Regions from separate parts of the Paenibacillus sp. MT86 genome, predicted to be linked through region 2. Evidence: a T-box and tRNA genes for the amino acid it is inferred to sense, from the RefSeq annotation. Region 2 holds a T-box; the other holds one or more tRNA genes.
What was found. A T-box is a leader RNA that pairs with one kind of tRNA and senses whether it is charged. The one in region 2 lies ahead of AC3RCL_RS07590 (valine--tRNA ligase), so its partner is inferred to be a tRNA-Val.

Region 1: it has a tRNA-Val gene. The T-box ahead of AC3RCL_RS07590 (valine--tRNA ligase) is inferred to sense a tRNA for this amino acid. The anticodon was not compared.

The regions. Positions count from the first base shown of each region.
Region 1 covers NZ_CM179499.1:4,674,099-4,678,526, reverse strand. The annotation lists gene AC3RCL_RS20890 (sporulation protein YjcZ) at 504-611, shown strand; gene AC3RCL_RS20885 (hypothetical protein) at 1,525-1,821, shown strand; gene AC3RCL_RS20880 (YolD-like family protein) at 2,086-2,286, shown strand; tRNA gene AC3RCL_RS20875 (tRNA-Val) at 2,539-2,611, opposite strand; gene AC3RCL_RS20870 (hypothetical protein) at 2,747-3,010, shown strand; gene AC3RCL_RS20865 (GNAT family N-acetyltransferase) at 3,365-3,808, shown strand; gene AC3RCL_RS20860 (DUF3892 domain-containing protein) at 3,905-4,135, opposite strand; gene AC3RCL_RS20855 (MBL fold metallo-hydrolase) at 4,202-4,428, opposite strand, start outside.
Region 2 covers NZ_CM179499.1:1,772,182-1,776,609, forward strand. The annotation lists gene AC3RCL_RS07585 (LysM peptidoglycan-binding domain-containing protein) at 1-1,219, shown strand, start outside; T-box leader at 1,469-1,767, shown strand; gene AC3RCL_RS07590 (valine--tRNA ligase) at 1,879-4,428, shown strand, end outside.

The DNA.
Region 1 (4,428 bases), 2.9 Mb from region 2:
AATATGTGGTCACTTATGTATAAGCTTGGGTAATTAACTAAGTGTTTAGCCTAATTTTCAAGCCTATCTCGATTGCTGCTTGGGTGAAGTTTTTAACGTGAGGGAGTTGTTGCAGCCCCTATGTATTTTTGGATGATGTACATATGAAAATGATTAGCAAAGTGGCATTTCTGTGAATATACATGAGAGTGTAGCCCGCCAACTACAACTCAGGTTTCCTTCTTTAAAAAAAAGAAGCTGTCCCGCAGTCATTTTTATGGCTTTTGTGACAGCTTCCTCTTTTTGTACGGCGTCATATGCTCCATTTTCCGTCCCCATTGACGGGAAGGAGAAAAAACTCGGGTAACACACAACCCGTGATATCCATGTGGTCAGCGCCGCATCGGTAAAAAGAACCTCGCTGGCTTAGGCTGGCGTTTTTTTTTGTTAATAAGAATATTGGCCCTAGCATTGCTTGAGTTTTTGAATACTTTGTATCGAGATCGTTGAAAGGAGGAGTCCTCATGGGTGAAGTTGGTTACGAAGGTGGATACGGCGGTAAAAACTCAGTCGGAGCAGTTCTTGTTCTCTTTATCTTGTTGGTCATCATTTTAGGTTCTTTTTGGGTATAATACTCCCCCGGATGACAAAGCCCCTACGTGATTTGAACAGTTGTATTTATGTGAGAGGATCCCTACCGGCTTAGGCTATCGGGGGTCCTTTTTCTTTGTCTTCTATCGGTTATACTGCGATGCTCGATCAGATGCCAATCGTTGTGTTCATTGCGGATGAGCTCATTGGCAGCGGGAAGATAGATTATTGATAAATACTTACAAAAAGCTGAACAAATACATTTAGATCTTGATCATCATCAGGAAGTACTTATGGGTAAATATTATGAAATGCAAGATAGAGAATTCTTTAAGTCTAGAAAATAAAGTCCGTAAACACCGGACTCCGTAGCATTCCGGATCTCGTCCAGTTCCGCCTTCTCACATGTGCTCTAATCCGCAGATCAACGTAGACGAAATTGCGGTCCTCTCCGATACTAACGACTTTATAACGTTATAAAACGCCTTTTTATGCGTAGGATTTGCGCCTAGCTCGATAATACGGGCTGGGCGCATTTTTGCGTTATCAAGTGCAGTACGGCCGCCAGCCATCGAACAACGCCATTCTGCTGCGAAAAAATCAAGCGGTTGCCATCGATTTTAGGTTCAAATATGAAGCGCGAGTCTGAGAATGGAGCGGGCGCTGTTGCGAGTAACATCGGTTCAATAAACATAGAAACACCTCTTTACCTGAATTATAGCGCTTGGCTATGTAATAAAGAGGCGAGAAGTAATGGTAGGATTAATGTCATGTCATCTATTCTAAAAATAGCCCGGACAAATGCGAACAATTGACAAAGATAAATCTGGAATGAAAAATACATAATTATACCATTTAATGGTTCTAACATACTATATACTCCAATGATATCCAGATGATACAATTGATATGGGTTATGTAAATTAACTTTTATAAATATCTGGAGGTGTTAGCGTGGTTAGAATGGGGAAAAAATTTGTAATATTCTTTTCGATCATTGCTGCTTTTATGACTGTAGCAGCGCCAGTATCTGCAAGTCCTATCTCACAGACAGAATCTGAGATAACGCCTCAATATTGTAACCCATGTAAAGTAAAAGCGGGTTATATGTACCCAAAAAGTCAGTACAGCAGAGACTATTTCACGCCATTACATTACATTACAGTTGATGGAGTGGAGTACTTTTTTTGGTACATAGATGATGATAAATCTACAGCAACACATTGGTATACTGTTTGGAAAGAAGAATAACGAAAAATCCTTGGGGTTTAAATAACCTCAAGGTTTTTTTGTATACATAATAAGGCTGGGATGTAACGAAATTGCGTAAATGTTTTAACATCACGTTTCGGTTAAGATCGGAGGACACTATAAATGACAACGACACGTAAAAAGCTTGAAGGTAACGGTCTTTGGGATATAGCCGGATGATGCTTCCGGAACATAAAGAAACGATCATCCGCCGGCAGCTGGAAGAGGGTAGGAAGAACTAAACCGGTTCTTGATCCGCAGGAAATGGAATTGATTGAGCAGGCGCTCGCAGAGTCATTTCATACGCACCGTACAATCAAATTGCGTTTGTTCGATGAATATGAGGACCAGGAACTGACCGGCACGGTATCCGTAATTCACACCTACCGACGTGAAATCAAGCTGGCTACCGGAATAGGCGAATGGGAATGGATAAAGATTAATGACATAGTTTCGGCAAATTGAAAATACTCGGCAAATGTAATCCCGTTGGCGTAGACTGAGGGGGTTCTTTTTATCTTTCTTTATATAAAGAAGGCGTTACCCTTGAACAAATGATTATAATAGTAGAAATGAGGTCAAATAAGACCAAAAAGCGGGCTTAAAAGTAGTGTCTAACTGACTCTGTCCCCCAATTCGTCCCCAAAAAGTGAAATTCAGATAGACAACCATTAGAAGAAAAGAGAAAAACCCTTGCTGCGCAAGGGCTCCTCGTGATGATCTGTAGTGGGCTCGAACCACTGACCCCTACCCTGTCAAGATAGTGCTCTCCCAGCTGAGCTAACAGATCATGAAATATTTAAAAAGGTAATTCATATATTACCAGCAGACAAGGCGGCTGTCAATGGTTTTCTCGTTATAAAATACCACGTTCCGGTTCAGACTAAATACAACATGATTTTGCCAATGAAGGAGCGTGAATGGCATGACAGGTGGGAAATCCCATCGTATCAAGCGAGTAGGACTGGTGTTCTCGTTATTGGCGGTATCTATTGCGGGCGGCGGCTGCAGTGTCCCGGAAAGAACATCGGTGCAATTGGAGCCGCTGCATGCCCCTGCAGCGCCCGTGATGCTGGATGTGTACGGGCGCTCTGTTGATCAGGACGTATATTCCAAGCAGGGAAGCGGGGCGCTGGAGCCGGTATCCCCGATGGATGCGGCGGACACGTTAAGGGATCTCCATCCATAAAGAGCTCCAGGAACGGCATTATGCTTAACGCGGGCCAACCATCATGATGATCTCTGATCGAACCGTGAGCAGAACAAACCGCCGGCTGGCAGGCTGGCGGCTTGTTGTAAGACGGCCGATGCTATTCCTCATCCCATTTGCGGGAATAACCTTTTTTGATCGTCCAGAAAGTGGGATAGATGATCAGGGCAGCAATGACCACAGCCCAAAATATCGTGGCTCCCATGCTCATAAAGGCAATGCTCCTTTCGTGAAGACCTTAGCTTCTACTACTATACAGGAAAACGAATATTTTGTATAATATCTCGACCTGCGATATCACGAGGAAATGATTCTACATAAAGAGGTGTTGAAATGGCAGCAGAAATCATCAATGTATCAACGGAAGAGCAGTTGCAGCAGGCGCTGGATATCCGAAAGGATGTGTTTGTCCTAGAACAGAAGGTGCCGATCGATTTGGAGATCGATGATTACGACCGCCTGGAATCGGATGCACACCATGTCTTGATCAAGTCGGAGGGGCAGTACGCCGCAACCGGGCGTATTACCTATTACAATAAGGATTCCGCCAAAATGCAGCGGATCGCGGTGCGGAAGCCGTTCCGTTCCAAAGGGATTGGCCGTGTGCTGATGATGGCGCTGGAAGCGCAGGCTCGCGAACTAAAGCTGCAATATTCCGTGCTCGATGCACAGGTGCAGGCAGAGGCTTTTTACCGCAAGCTCGGGTATGAGACGATTTCGGACGAGCCGTTTGATGATGCAGGCATTCCCCATGTTCGCATGAAAAAGGAATTGTAGGCCTCTAACCAAACCAAATAAGATGCCGGTCATTCCGCATCGTCCCCAAAAAAAGAAAAGACCTCGAGCATCGCCTCGAGGTCTTTTGCGCATGAATTAGAACGTCGGCAAATTGTCCAGGTTGTTGCTTGGATCGCCATCCGCATTGGAACGAAGATGTTCGTCTCCATCACGTCCACGGAATACGTTCAGGTTCTTGATTTCCTTATTCTTGGCCATCTGTTGGGCCGTCTTGTAGTCCACGACGCTGCCGTTATCCAGCTTTAGTTCGATGATGTCGCCATCACCATTTTTACGTACGCCTACTACTTCTTGTTGTTGATCCATATGAATCGCCTCCCGGCCTTATTATTCCCGGGAACCCTCGTAAACTATGCATTGACGCATATTGAACTACAATTCGTATACCCGCTGCTGCTCCACGAATTCCATGTTTCCGGTCTTGCCGATGAAAGCTTCGACCTCATCGCTGTAATGCATCAGATAGGTGCGCTCCTGAATTTCTTGAGGCAGGCTGAGCAGTTCATCGAGTGTCGTGTGCACCTCCCCCGGGCCCTGCAGCTGGCATTCATGCAGAATCACTTCGCAATCCCGTTCATTTACCAATTGCTTCAGGAGGA
Region 2 (4,428 bases):
CCAGGCCACGCTTCGGGGCCATTTGCTTCTAGCAGGCCTGTATAAAGGGGATACCGAAGCAGGAGAGACGGAGCCGCTCGAGCATTGGATTCCGGTCGAGATCACGGTCCCGCTGAACCGCGTATCGTCATTGGATGACATCGCGGTCGAGATCGAGAATTTTGACGTGGATCTGTTATCCAAGCGCAGCTTGAACATAACGGGGGTTTTATCGCTCAAAGGAATCCAGGCGGCGGCTCCGGGAGCTCGTGACCAAGTATGGACCAATGAGGAATTCACAGTGGTACATGCTCCTGAAGCGAATGATATGTATGCAGGCGGAGAGCAGCAGTTCGCAGCCAATCCGTATGAACCGTATCAAGGCGGCGGAGCCAACGCTGAAGCGATTACGCCTTCGCCTTCTTATTTCAGCGAGGCTCAGCCTAGAGTCCAAGAGTCCGAGGCGGATGCGCGCACGCAGCAGTATCTGGCATCTTGGGCGGAATACGAGAATCAAATTCAAGATACGCAGGACTCGGACCGAACGGTAAGCATCTCCAGTACCCCTGAAGCCCAAGATACGGTCGAATATGCCTTACATAATGAGACGGAATTTCAGTCAGCTGAGCCGTCGACTCCGAGTGTATGGCAGTTCGAACGGGCTGCGGCCCAGCCGGAGCCGCAGCAGGAAGAACCGGCAGCCGATTTCCCGGGCGTAACTGAGCGCAATGGCGAAGAGGTTCAAGCCCTGCCGGTATTGGATTCCCCGGAAACGGAGGAAGCCGAGCCTGTTTTTGCCGAGGAAGCCGAGCCGTTGGAGGAGATAGAGGAGGAGGTTTCCGTTCAAGTCGAAGAGGCTCCGTCCAAACCGGAGCTAAAGGTTGCCTTCAACGCGAAGAACAGCACCACTAACACCGCTTCGGGCGTAGGCTTCTCCTCATTGCTTCAATCGAGCAGAACGGTTCAGGATCAGGAACAAGCTGCTCGAGACGAGGAAGAGGCCGTCGAAGAATCGGTGGATGCCGTTTCGTCCGAGGATGTGGAATGGAAGAGTCTGTTCCTGGGCAACCGCCGGGAGGAAACGCCGTTCCGTAAGGTCCGGATGTGCATTGTTCAGCGTGAGGAGACACTCGACGTGATTGCCGAGCGTTATCAACTGACGCCGCGAGAGCTCTTGTTGTATAACCGCATGTCCGAGCAGAATGTGGAAGAAGGCCAGGTATTGTATATTCCCCAGTAACCCGGGAAGTCGTCATGGGGCAAGAATGAAGCAGGCCGAGGCAGGCAGCCTTGGCCTGCTTTTTGTGCTGCGGGGAACCGGTTTGGAGGATAGAAAGCGCAGCGAGCTTGGATAGGATGTTGCATCGAACAAGGATTAATTCGAATCGGCAGGTATGATGTCTAAATCGTTCGGAAACACTCGAAATATTGACTATATGGAACAACCACGTTATATTTGAATAGTATATGTACAGGTATTCCAAAAGCTAGAACAACGTTGAACGGGAAGAGTAGGAAGGTATGGCCTTCAGAGAGCGGAATTGCTACCAAGCGCTGTGAGATTCCGCAGGAACCAGCTTGCCGAAGTCGCCCCGGAGTTGCGGACTTGAGATAGAGTAGGATCGATTGCTACCCTGGTTAGAGTTCGCCGGCCGCAGCCGTTATCTGCGTAAAGTGTCGTGCTTGACCGAAAGCCTTTCATGTTCTTCATGGGAGGACAACGGTTGCTGAACCATGTAAGCACGAAACAAAGGTGGTACCGCGAGAGAACAGTCTTTCGTCCTTTGAGGACGAAGGGCTTTTTTTGTTTCACGCCAACTATGATATCCACGAACACGCCCGGAGGCTAAAACGTTTCGGGTTGGCAAAACTGATTAACAGTATCGGAGGTACGAAAATATGGATCAAAAACAAAACCAATCCCAGTTAGAAATGCCGACGACGTATGATCCGAAGGCAGCCGAACAAAAATGGTATCCGTACTGGAAGGAAGGCGGCTTTTTTGAAGCCGGCAAGCGACCGGACGCGGAGCCTTACACGATTGTTATTCCTCCTCCTAACGTTACGGGCATGCTCCATATCGGCCATGCGCTTGACTTTACGCTGCAGGACATCCTGATTCGCGTGAAGCGGATGCAGGGCTACGATGCGCTGTGGCTCCCCGGTTCCGACCATGCGGGCATCGCCACGCAAACCAAGGTAGAGCAGAAGCTTCGCGAAGAAGGCGTTACCCGTTACGATCTGGGACGCGAGAAATTCCTGGAGAAGGTGTGGGAATGGAAGGACCTGTACGCAAACACGATCCGTGATCAATGGTCCAAGATCGGCCTGTCCCTCGATTACTCCAGAGAACGTTTCACGCTCGACGAGGGATTGTCCGAAGCCGTACGGGAAGTATTCGTCAAGCTTTACGATAAAGGGCTCATCTACCGCGGCAAACGCATCATCAACTGGGACCCGGCTGCCCGTACGGCTTTGTCCGATATTGAAGTGGAGTACAAAGAGGTCAACGGCCATTTGTATCACCTGCAATATCCGCTGAAGGACGGCAGCGGCTCCATTACCGTGGCAACCACCCGTCCGGAGACCATGCTCGGCGATACGGCGGTCGCCGTTCATCCCGAAGACGAGCGCTATAAAGACATGATCGGCAAGACATTGGTGCTGCCTATCGTGGGCCGCGAGATTCCGGTTATTGCGGATGAGTACGTGGAGAAGGACTTCGGCAGCGGTGCGGTTAAAATTACACCGGCGCATGATCCGAACGACTTCGAGATGGGGCTGAGACATGACCTGCCGCAAATTACCGTAATGGATGAATCCGGAACGATGAATGAGTTTGCCGGCAAATACCAGGGCCTTGACCGTGCAGAATGCCGCAAGCAGATCGTCAGCGACATGAAGGAATCGGGCGTATTGCTTCGCATCGAAGACCATGTCCATCAGGTTGGCCATAGCGAAAGATCCGGTGCGGTGGTCGAGCCTTACCTGTCGACGCAGTGGTTCGTTAAGATGCAGCCGCTTGCGGAAGCAGCCGTGGATGCGCAAAAATCCGGCAAGGGCGTGAACTTCGTGCCTGACCGGTTCGAGCGAACCTATCTGCACTGGATGGAGAATGTACGCGATTGGTGCATTTCCCGTCAATTGTGGTGGGGTCACCGGATCCCGGCGTGGTATTCCGAATCCACGGGCGAAGTGGTTGTTGCCATGAATGAAGAGGAAGCCCGCGCGAAGCTGGGCAAGGATGATCTGAGACAGGACGAGGATGTGCTGGATACCTGGTTCAGCTCCGCGCTCTGGCCGTTCTCGACCATGGGCTGGCCGGACCAGGACAGCGAGGATTTCAAACGTTATTATCCGACCAGCGTTCTCGTAACGGGTTACGACATCATCCCGTTCTGGGTGTCGCGGATGATTTTCCAAGGACTTGAATTTACAGGGCAAATGCCGTTTAAGGACACGCTGATCCATGGCCTGGTTCGGGATAGCGAAGGCCGCAAGATGTCCAAGTCGCTGGGCAACGGCATTGACCCGCTCGAGGTTATTGAACAGTATGGCGCAGACGCTATGCGTTATATGATATCGACCGGCAGCACGCCGGGTCAGGATCTTCGATTCCGCTGGGAACGCGTGGAGCAAGCGCGTAACTTCGCTAACAAAATCTGGAATGCGTCGCGGTTTGCGCTCATGAACCTGGAGGGCTTCACGGCGGCGGATATCGACATTTCCGGAGAGCTGGGAACAGCGGACCGGTGGATTTTGCACCGTTTGAACGAAACTTCCCGCGACATTACGCGTCTAATTGATGCCTACGAATTTGGCGAAACCGGTCGACTGCTCTACAATTTCATCTGGGATGATCTGTGTGACTGGTATATCGAATTTGCCAAGCTGTCCCTATATGGCGAGGATCAAGCAGCCAAGAAAAAGACGCAGTCGGTGCTTGCCTATGTGCTGGACCGCACGATGCGCTTGATTCACCCGTTCATGCCGTTCATCTCCGAAGAGATCTGGCAGCATTTGCCGCATGAAGGCGAGACCGTTATGCTGGCTTCTTGGCCGACCTATGATGAGGCGTTTGAGAATACGGAAGCCGTTACCGAAATGAACCTGCTGATGGATGTGATCCGTGCCGTACGTAACATCCGGGCGGAAGTGAACGTGCCGATGAGCAAAAAAGTAGAACTGCAATTGAAACCGGTAAGCGGGCAAATTGCCGGCATTATCGATCGCAATTCCGATTATATTCGCCGCTTCTGCAACACGTCGGAATATGAGTCCTCCCTTGCGCTTGAGGCGCCGGATAAAGCGATGACCGCCGTGGTGACAGGTGTTGAGATGTATCTGCCGCTTGCCGGACTGATCGATATCGCTCAGGAGATCACGCGTCTGGAGAAGGAAATTCAGCACTTGAACAGCGAAGTCGAGCGTGTGGAGAAGAAGCTGAAC